4 regions of the Halomonas sp. A3H3 genome follow, and region 1 is predicted to be linked to each of the others. Evidence: predicted binding sites of a transcription regulator. Region 1 holds the regulator's gene; each other region holds the start of a gene.
The links. The regulator sigma-54, encoded in region 1, starts transcription at its own class of promoters, with help from an activator protein. The targets are predictions, from matches to a motif close to TGGCACNNNNNTTGCTNT.
Positions count from the first base shown of each region.

Region 1 (2,205 bases):
CGCGCGCCCCCATGCACGAGCGCGCAGCCGCGGGGATTGGCTATCTACCTCAAGAGGCGTCTATTTTCCGCAAACTCTCGGTTGCCGAGAATATTATGGCGATACTCGAGACCCGCAAAGAGCTTAACCGCAGCGATCGCGAACAGCGCCTGGAAGCGCTACTCGAAGACTTCCATATCACCCATATTCGCGACAACCTGGGCATGAGCCTTTCGGGCGGCGAGCGCAGGCGTGTAGAAATAGCCCGCTCGCTAGCCACAGAGCCCGCTTTTATTCTGCTCGATGAGCCTTTTGCGGGCGTTGACCCCATCTCGGTAGGTGAGATTAAAACCATCATTCGTGCACTGAAACAGCGCCATATCGGCGTGCTGATCACCGATCACAACGTGCGTGAAACACTAGACATTTGCGATATCGCCTATATCGTCGGCGATGGGCAAATCATCGCCAGTGGCTCGCCCGCCTCGATTCTCACCAACCAAAAAGTAAGGGATGTGTATTTGGGCGCCGATTTTCGCCTGTAATGTTTTTGCCTTAATCACCCCTAAATAGCGCTTTAAAACAACTTTACGACCAATGGCATGCTTATTGCACTTGCGCCAAGCACTCACTCGCACTAGGGTGGAGCATTCTGATTAACGAGTGGTTCTCAGATGGTCATGAAAGCTTCTCTCCAACTGCGTATCGGCACACAGCTGACCATGACGCCCCAGTTGCAGCAGGCCATTGCGCTGCTGCAACTCTCTACGCTGGATCTTCGTCAAGAAATTCAGCAGGCCCTCGATGCCAATCCCATGCTGGAGCAGGAAGATGAATTTAGTGAACAGGCTGTCAGCGAGCCTAAGGAAGAAGAGTGGTCAGAGAGCATCCCTACTGAGCTCTCGGTAGATAGCGACTGGTCAGATACCTATCAAGATATGGGAAGCCAGGGGGGCAGCAGCGAAGGCCCCGACTTTGAGCGCCAGGCAGCCGGGCAGAGCCTTCATGGCCACCTGCTGTGGCAACTCGCCATGACCGATTTTAGCGCTCGCGAGCAGCTTGTCGCGGAAAGCTTAATCGACGCGCTAGACGCCAACGGCTACCTGACCCAGCCGCTCAACGACATCCGTGAAGGGCTTCGTGCCCAGGGCATTGACGGGCTAAGCCAGCGCGAAGTGGAAACCATTCTACTCAAGCTCCAGCAGTTTGAGCCGACCGGCATATTTGCCCGTGACTTGCGTGAGTGCTTGATGCTGCAGCTCGCAGCTCTCCCCGATGATACGCCACTGCTGGTTCCCGCCCGCCGCTTGGTGCGGCAGTTTCTCGAAGCGCTTGGCAAAGACGATATGCGTCTGCTGAAACGCCGTCTAGGGCTCGACGACGAACAGCTGGCCGATGTCATCCTGCTTATTCGCAGCCTAGACCCACGCCCAGGCAGCGCCTACGGCGACACCGATGACAGCTATGTCACCCCCGATCTAGTCGTCCGCCACGATAATGAAGGCTGGCATTTAGAGCTCAACCCCGAGGCCCTGCCACGGCTGCGCATTCAGCCCGACTACGCCAGCTTGATTAAGCGTGCGGATAAAAGCGATGACAACCAGTTTCTCAAAGAGCACTTGCAGGAAGCGCGCTGGTTGATCAAGAGCCTCTCTAGCCGAAACGATACGCTGCTGCGTGTTGGTCGCGAAATCATTACCCGCCAGATTGGCTTTTTAGAGCACGGCGAAGAAGCCATGAAACCACTGATACTGGCCGACATTGCCGAAGCCGTGGAGATGCACGAGTCGACTATTTCACGGGTAACGACGCAAAAATATATCCATACACCCCGTGGTGTGTTTGAACTCAAATACTTTTTCTCAAGCCAGGTGAGCGGTCAAGATGGCGACAGCCACTCCAGCACCGCCATCCGTGCACGACTCAAGAAACTGATTCAAGAGGAGCCGCCCGGCAAGCCGCTTTCAGACAGCCGCTTAGTGACGCTATTAGGCGAAGGAGGGATTCAAGTGGCGCGTCGTACGGTGGCGAAATACCGTGAAGCCATGGGCATTCCCTCTTCCAGTGAACGGCGTCGTTTGCGCTAACTTCGTTAACGTTTCAGGGAAACTCTCGACAAGGGCTTTGCAACGCGGCAAAAAGGGTTACAATCGAAGTACAGTCCGATGGATAAGGAGCACGTCAATGCAAGTAAATATCACTGGTCATCACGTAGAACTGACTGAC
Region 1 covers NZ_HG423343.1:5,106,750-5,108,954, forward strand. Annotated here, with positions in the region: gene lptB (LPS export ABC transporter ATP-binding protein) at 1-524, shown strand, start outside; gene HALA3H3_RS23235 (RNA polymerase factor sigma-54) at 654-2,066, shown strand; gene hpf (ribosome hibernation-promoting factor, HPF/YfiA family) at 2,164-2,205, shown strand, end outside.

Region 2 (2,205 bases), 3.6 Mb from region 1:
CCAGTGCTTGATCCAGGCTGTGCGCCACAGTCGGTACTGACTTGCCTTCTTCTGGCGGCAGGTCGTACAGGTTTTTGTCCATGGCATCGCCAGGGTGGATCTTGTTTTTGATACCGTCGATACCCGCCATCAACATGGCAGAGAACGCCAGGTAAGGGTTGGCAGTCGGATCAGGGAAGCGCGCTTCCACACGCTTGCCTTTCGGGCTGGCGGTGTAAGGAATACGGATTGAAGCCGAACGGTTGCGGGCACTGTAGGCCAGCATGACCGGCGCTTCAAAGCCAGGAACCAGACGCTTGTATGAGTTGGTAGAAGCGTTAGTAAAGGCGTTCAGGGCACGGGCGTGCTTGATGATGCCGCCGATGTAGAAAAGCGCCATTTCAGACAGACCAGCGTACTCGTCACCGGCGAACTGGTTGTTGCCATCTTTCCAGAAAGACTGGTGAACGTGCATACCCGAACCGTTATCACCGACCAGCGGCTTCGGCATAAAGGTGGCCGTTTTGCCATACGCGTGGGCCACGTTGTGGATCACGTACTTCATTTCCTGAACTTCGTCAGCTTTCTTCACCAGCGTGTTGAACTTAACGCCGATTTCGTTCTGACCTGCGTTGGAAACCTCGTGGTGGTGTACCTCGACGGTCTGACCAATCGCTTCCAGGGTATTACACATTGCGCCACGAATATCGTGGAAGCTATCGACCGGAGGAACCGGGAAGTAGCCGCCTTTAACGCGCGGGCGGTGGCCAAGGTTGCCGCCTTCAACGACACTGTCGGTTGCCCAAGCGCCTTCGTCGGAGGTGATTTTGTACATGGAGCCCTGGATATCAGACTTCCAATGCACTTCGTCAAAAATAAAGAATTCAGGCTCAGGACCGAAGAACGCGGTGTCGCCCAGGCCAGTAGACTGCAGGTAAGCTTCTGCGCGCTTAGCGATAGAGCGCGGGTCACGATCATAGCCCTGCATAGTGGCCGGCTCGATGATGTCACAGCGCAGCACCAGCGTCGCATCTTCGGTGAAGGGGTCAAGGTAGCCCGTACCATCTTCCGGGCGCAGAATCATGTCGGATTCGTTAATGCCCTTCCAACCTTCAATAGAAGAGCCATCGAACATTTGGCCATTCTCGAAGAATTCTTCGTCTACATCGCGCGCAGGCACGGTCACGTGCTGTTCTTTACCGCGAGTGTCGGTGAAACGCAGGTCTACCCATTTAACATCGTGTTCTTCAATTAGCGCGAGAGTCTTGGCTGACATAGTGTCCTCCGGTATGAGCGTGGCTTAAAGCTAACGACAGTAAGCTACCGATAAAAGTGTTGTTCGACAAAATACGTGCTAAACCGCACGTTTGTCATTCTTGTTCGCTCAACGTTTGCCTGACATTGGTTAACAAATCGCTCAGCGAGCATTTCAGACCGGCTATCGTTTTAGCACGCCGCAGGGCTTATGCCTACGGCCCGCTAGCCGCTTGCAAATACAATGCAGAGAACATGCCAACACTGCACCAATATGGCATAAAAAAACAACAACTATCTGTTTTATAAACATTAAAAAATGGCTTCGAATGCCTCTTGATGACGCATAACGGCGCAACAGGCTATTCTGAACCGTCTAAAAAACCTCTTATGCACCAAAATATAACAAAAATAATGCCGCGCGCCCCATTAAAGTGCACAAGTCATACTTAGCGCTGTTTTTTAGCTCGCAAATTTTTTTACTTGCTACGCAAATAAACCAGATACTACAATAAATTACAATTTGATAGATTTGCTCACAATCGGAGTCGGCAAATGGGATCGGTCTGCTTTATCGTTGATGCCATGGTGACGGGTGAAATGTTGCCACGCCACTTAAAATCCATACGTGAATCCGGTGTCGCCGACCACTTGCTGCCCATTTTGGTGACAGCCACTCAAGCGCAAGCACGCCTGAGTGCTATTGAACAGCGCTACCATGCTCATTCGCTGATTACACCATCAAGGCCGCTGGGGGCTCGCTTGAATAAAGCCGCGTTTACCAGCCAAGCAGAGTGGCTCATCATTGCGCTACAGAAAAAACCACTGCCTGCGGAGCTTTGGTGTGCACTCTATTCACAGCTCAACACTTACACCCTTGACGCCTTGATTATTGGCCTCACCCGGCCATCGCTGTCGGAACGCATCCTGAGGCGCTTATTGGCCAGTGCTTTACTTTTGCCGCCCTACATT
Region 2 covers NZ_HG423343.1:1,499,385-1,501,589, forward strand. Annotated here, with positions in the region: gene glnA (glutamate--ammonia ligase) at 1-1,255, opposite strand, end outside; gene HALA3H3_RS06570 (hypothetical protein) at 1,789-2,205, shown strand, end outside.
Region 2: a site for sigma-54 is predicted at 1,477-1,494, ahead of glnA (glutamate--ammonia ligase). Genes of this name have one in related genera too.

Region 3 (2,205 bases), 4.9 Mb from region 1:
GTCTCTCGGAATAGCCGCACAGTTGACGCGGATCAACGGCCGATCACTGCGCGTGCTACCCGCATGAATGGCGCGGGCAATCAGTTCTTTGCCGGTGCCCGACTCGCCGCTGATAAGTACGTTGGCACTTGTGGGGGCAACCAGCTCAATCTGCTGGATCAGCTTTGCCACCGCCGGGCTGTTGCCGACAATATCGCGGTGGTTAAGCTCCGCTTTTATCTCTTCTTGAAGGTACTCATTCTCTAGCTCCAAACGCTGCTTGAGTGACTCTACCTCAGCGAGGGCATCACGCAGCTGCTGCTCAGCGCGCTTGCGCTCGCGAATATCGCGAAATAGCACCACCGCCCCGACCAAACGACCCATCTCGAAAATCGGCGTGCTGGTGTACTCAACAGGAATCGCTTCACCATTTTTATGCCAGAACACTTCGTTATCAACGTGATGCACCTGGCCGTCGCTAAACGAAGCATGAATAGGGCACTGCTGCACTGGAAAGTGGCTGCCGTCAGCGTGGGTATGGTGGAACATGAGGTGCGCGTCATGACCCACCATATCCTCAGTACTCCAGCCCAGAATGCGCTCAGCGGCGGGGTTAACAAAGGTGGTTTTGCCCTCGGCATCCAAACCGTAAATGCCCTCGCCTGCTGCGCCCAGAATTAGCTGGTTCTGCTTCTCAATCTGCTCGAAAACTTGCTCGACACGCTGCCAGCCCACCTCGCCCTGGCGGTGCTGGCGTCCTAACTCTGCTTTTGCACGCCGCTGCTCGGCTTTATTGCGATCAATCAGTGTAAATAACAGCTGCGAAGAGCCTTCGATATGCTGGGCGTAGACTTCTACCCGGTAAGGCTGGCGCAGCATGTCTAGCATCACCAGGTCATCCGACCAGGCCGTTTTTTGCACCAGTGTCTCATCGGTAAAACTCACCCATAGCGGCAGTGAAGCACTCAAACGATGGCTAAACGGTGACGTTAAGGAAAGTGCACTTTCAATACACAACAATTCGCAGGCAGCGGGATTAGCCGCTAGCAGCTGATCTGCAATCGGGTCGACAACAATCATTGCAAGCGGTGAATACTCACCCATAAGTGCTGAAGCTTCGGTCTGCGCAGCCACTCGCCCTACCATTGGCTATTACCTCAATGTTTAGAGATGATCCTTCTCTTTAGCTTTCAATTCCCGCGCCACTTACGAGTTTTCGTTAAATAAACAACGAAATATCGTTATTTACGATTTTTCGTGCCTTTTAAAGGCCCCCTCTCAAAGTTTTAAAAATTAAAATAATAAATTAATAAACAAACACTTAAAGATAATAAGCCCTAACTGGCACGCAATTCGCAATGCCTTTGTTAGCGCCGCATGCTTAAACCATTACGCACCAAGACGGCGCAGCCATCTGTTTTTTTGCTCCTGTGAGGTGAACGTCCATGAAAGACAACAACGACCACAGCAGTCTCGGCAACCCGTTCGACCACCGTCAATCTCTCATTCATGGGCGGCACTGTGATTGTCACGACTGCCAGCCTTCAGGTAACACCACCATTACGCCTGTCCAGGCAGGTCCCTCTTCAGCGCCCACCGATACTGAAGCAATGATGGATCGTATGGTGGAGAGTGCCTTGGTTCGCGGTATGTTCGGCCACAGCGACATGCATCGTCGTCAATTTATGAAGTTGATTGGCGGCGGCACGGCCGCAGCAGCATTAGCAAGTTTGCTTCCCATGGATGCCATTAAAGCAGCGATTAAAGAAAATTTAGGCCCCCTGGAGAAAACCCAGCTTAATATCGGATTTGTCCCCATCACCTGCGCCACACCAATCATCATGGCGCACCCCATGGGCTTCTACGAGCGCTATGGCTTGGATGTATCCGTTATCAAGACCGCTGGCTGGGCCGTGGCTCGAGACAAGTCGCTGAACCGCGAATACGATGCGGCGCACATGCTTACCCCAATGCCACTGGCTATGACCCTTGGTGCTGGCTCCAACCCCGAACACTTCATCATGCCTGCCGTTGAGAACATCAATGGGCAAGCCATCGTGCTGCACAACGACCATCAAGATAAACGCGACCCTCAGCAATGGAAAGGCTTTACCTTCGGCGTACCTTTTGAGTACTCCATGCATAATTTCTTACTACGCTACTACGTGGCTGAGCATGGCCTTGACCCTGATCAGGACATTCAAATCCGAGTCATTCCACCGCCGG
Region 3 covers NZ_HG423343.1:204,121-206,325, forward strand. Annotated here, with positions in the region: gene HALA3H3_RS00845 (sigma-54 interaction domain-containing protein) at 1-1,125, opposite strand, end outside; gene HALA3H3_RS00850 (CmpA/NrtA family ABC transporter substrate-binding protein) at 1,425-2,205, shown strand, end outside.
Region 3: a site for sigma-54 is predicted at 1,322-1,339, ahead of HALA3H3_RS00850 (CmpA/NrtA family ABC transporter substrate-binding protein). Genes of this name have one in related genera too.

Region 4 (2,205 bases), 2.4 Mb from region 1:
TGGTTTGCATTAGCAGCGGCAGCTCGCCTATTTCATCCAAAAACAGCGTACCGCCCTCGGCCTGCTCTAACAGCCCGGCTTTGCCCTGGCGGGCGGCACCGCTGAAAGCGCCGGGCTGGTAGCCAAACATCTCGGACTCAAACAGATTCTCTGGAATCGCCGCGCAGTTAACGTCGATAAAGGGGCCGTCACAGCGCTGGCTCCAGCGGTGTAGCTGCTTGGCAAAGGCGGTTTTACCCACACCTGATTCACCCAGCATCAGCACATTGGCATCCGAAGGGGCGACCCGCTTAAGCAGCAGCGCAATTTCACGCATCACGCTGCTACGCACCTGCAAATTGTCCAGGGCGTCATCCAACGCCTGCTCTTCCGCGTCTGGCGCTGCCTGACTGCGCTTTAAGTGTTCGCTAAAGCGTTTTTGCAGCAGCGCATATTCGTCCTGCAGTAACTGCAAGTCGGTTAAATCCCGCGAGCGGCTGATAATGCGCTCCAGCTTGCCGTCGACGAACACTGGGTAGGCTTCGGCAATCACCCGGCGGCCTGTTCCGGTGACTTGCATAATCTGCGCAGGCCGACGGGTGCGCATCACTTCCATGGTGATGGAGGGTTTGAGCACCCCGGCCGCTTGCAGTTGCTGCACACTGCTGGAGAGCAGCTCTTCTCTGGATACCCCGTAAACCGCTTCTGCTCCTGGGCTAATATCCACTATTTGCCCATCGCCACTGACGATAAAGAAGTGGTCGTTTGCGGTCTCCACAATGGTTCGCAGCACACGCCTGTCTATTTCACTCATCGCAGCCAACTCCTCTGAGTGATTCATTTATGAATCTTTGATACAAAAATGAATTAAAAAAGCCTCTAGTTGATTCATTTTTGCATCGTTTGGTCGCTAATCCCACCACTTTATAGGCATCTACGACTTGGCATGGTCTGTGCAATGACTTTAGAAGAGTAGTGAAAAGAGCTAGGCCAATACCTACACCGTGCTCACCGCCAAAAAATATAAGGAGATGTGTATGTCGGAGTTTAATCAGCCCTTGGGCGGAAACACCATGCCGCGCTTTGCAGGCCCTGCCACCATGATGCGCCTGCCCACCCAAGAGACAGCCGAGGGTTTGGATGCGGCATTTATTGGAATTCCCATGGATATCGGCACTTCAAACCGCCCCGGCACGCGGCTTGGACCACGCCAGATTCGTGATGAGTCGCGCATGCTGCGCCCCTACAATATGGCGACCCGTGCCGCGCCCTTTGAAAGCTTGCAAGTGGCCGATATCGGTGACGTACCCATCAATACGTTCCACCTGCCGAAAAGCGTCGACATCATCACCGCCTTTTACGATGACGTGCTGAAACATAACTGCATTCCGCTGACTCTGGGGGGGGAACATACGCTCACGCTGCCTATCCTTCGCGCCATGGCCAAAAAGCACGGCCCGGTGGGATTGATTCATATCGATGCTCACGCCGATGTAAATGAGCACATGTTCGGTGAGCCAATTGCCCACGGCACGCCGTTTCGCCGCGCCCAGGAGGAGGGCTTATTGGCCCATGGCAAGGTAGTGCAAATCGGCCTGCGTGGTACCGGCTATGCCGCTGAAGATTTTGACTGGTGCCGTGGTCAGGGTTTTCGCGTCGTTCCCGCCGAAGAGTGCTGGTATCGCTCTCTAGCGCCGTTGATGCAGGAAGTGCGCGAGCAGATGGGCGATATCCCGGTGTACATCAGTTTCGACATCGACGGCCTGGATCCTTCTGTTGCCCCCGGTACCGGCACGGTGGAGATGGGTGGACTGACCTCTAGCCAAGGATTGGAGCTGGTTCGCGGTGCCGCCGGGCTGAATATTGTCGGCGGCGACCTGGTGGAAGTATCTCCACCTTATGACCCCAGCGGCAACACCGCGCTGATGGGCGCCACACTGCTGTATGAAATGCTTTGCGTACTACCGGGCGTTAAACACAGCGAGTGACGCCGACCGAATAGATATCAAAGAAATAGCGACTAAATAAAAAAGTACTGACCTAGCTACGCCGCCAGCCACCTCCAATAATCACTTCCAATGGGTGACCCCTATGTCGTATAGCAACGTTAAATCGGAACAGCCGACCTCGTCGGCACCGATACCCCGCGCGCACTTACTGAAATTTATCATTCCATCGCTAATTGGGGTGCTGCTGTTTCTCGTCCCTTTTCAAGTGGGCGATACC
Region 4 covers NZ_HG423343.1:2,752,043-2,754,247, forward strand. Annotated here, with positions in the region: gene HALA3H3_RS12185 (sigma-54 interaction domain-containing protein) at 1-793, opposite strand, end outside; gene speB (agmatinase) at 1,017-1,967, shown strand; gene HALA3H3_RS12195 (YjiH family protein) at 2,071-2,205, shown strand, end outside.
Region 4: a site for sigma-54 is predicted at 922-939, ahead of speB (agmatinase). Genes of this name have one in related genera too.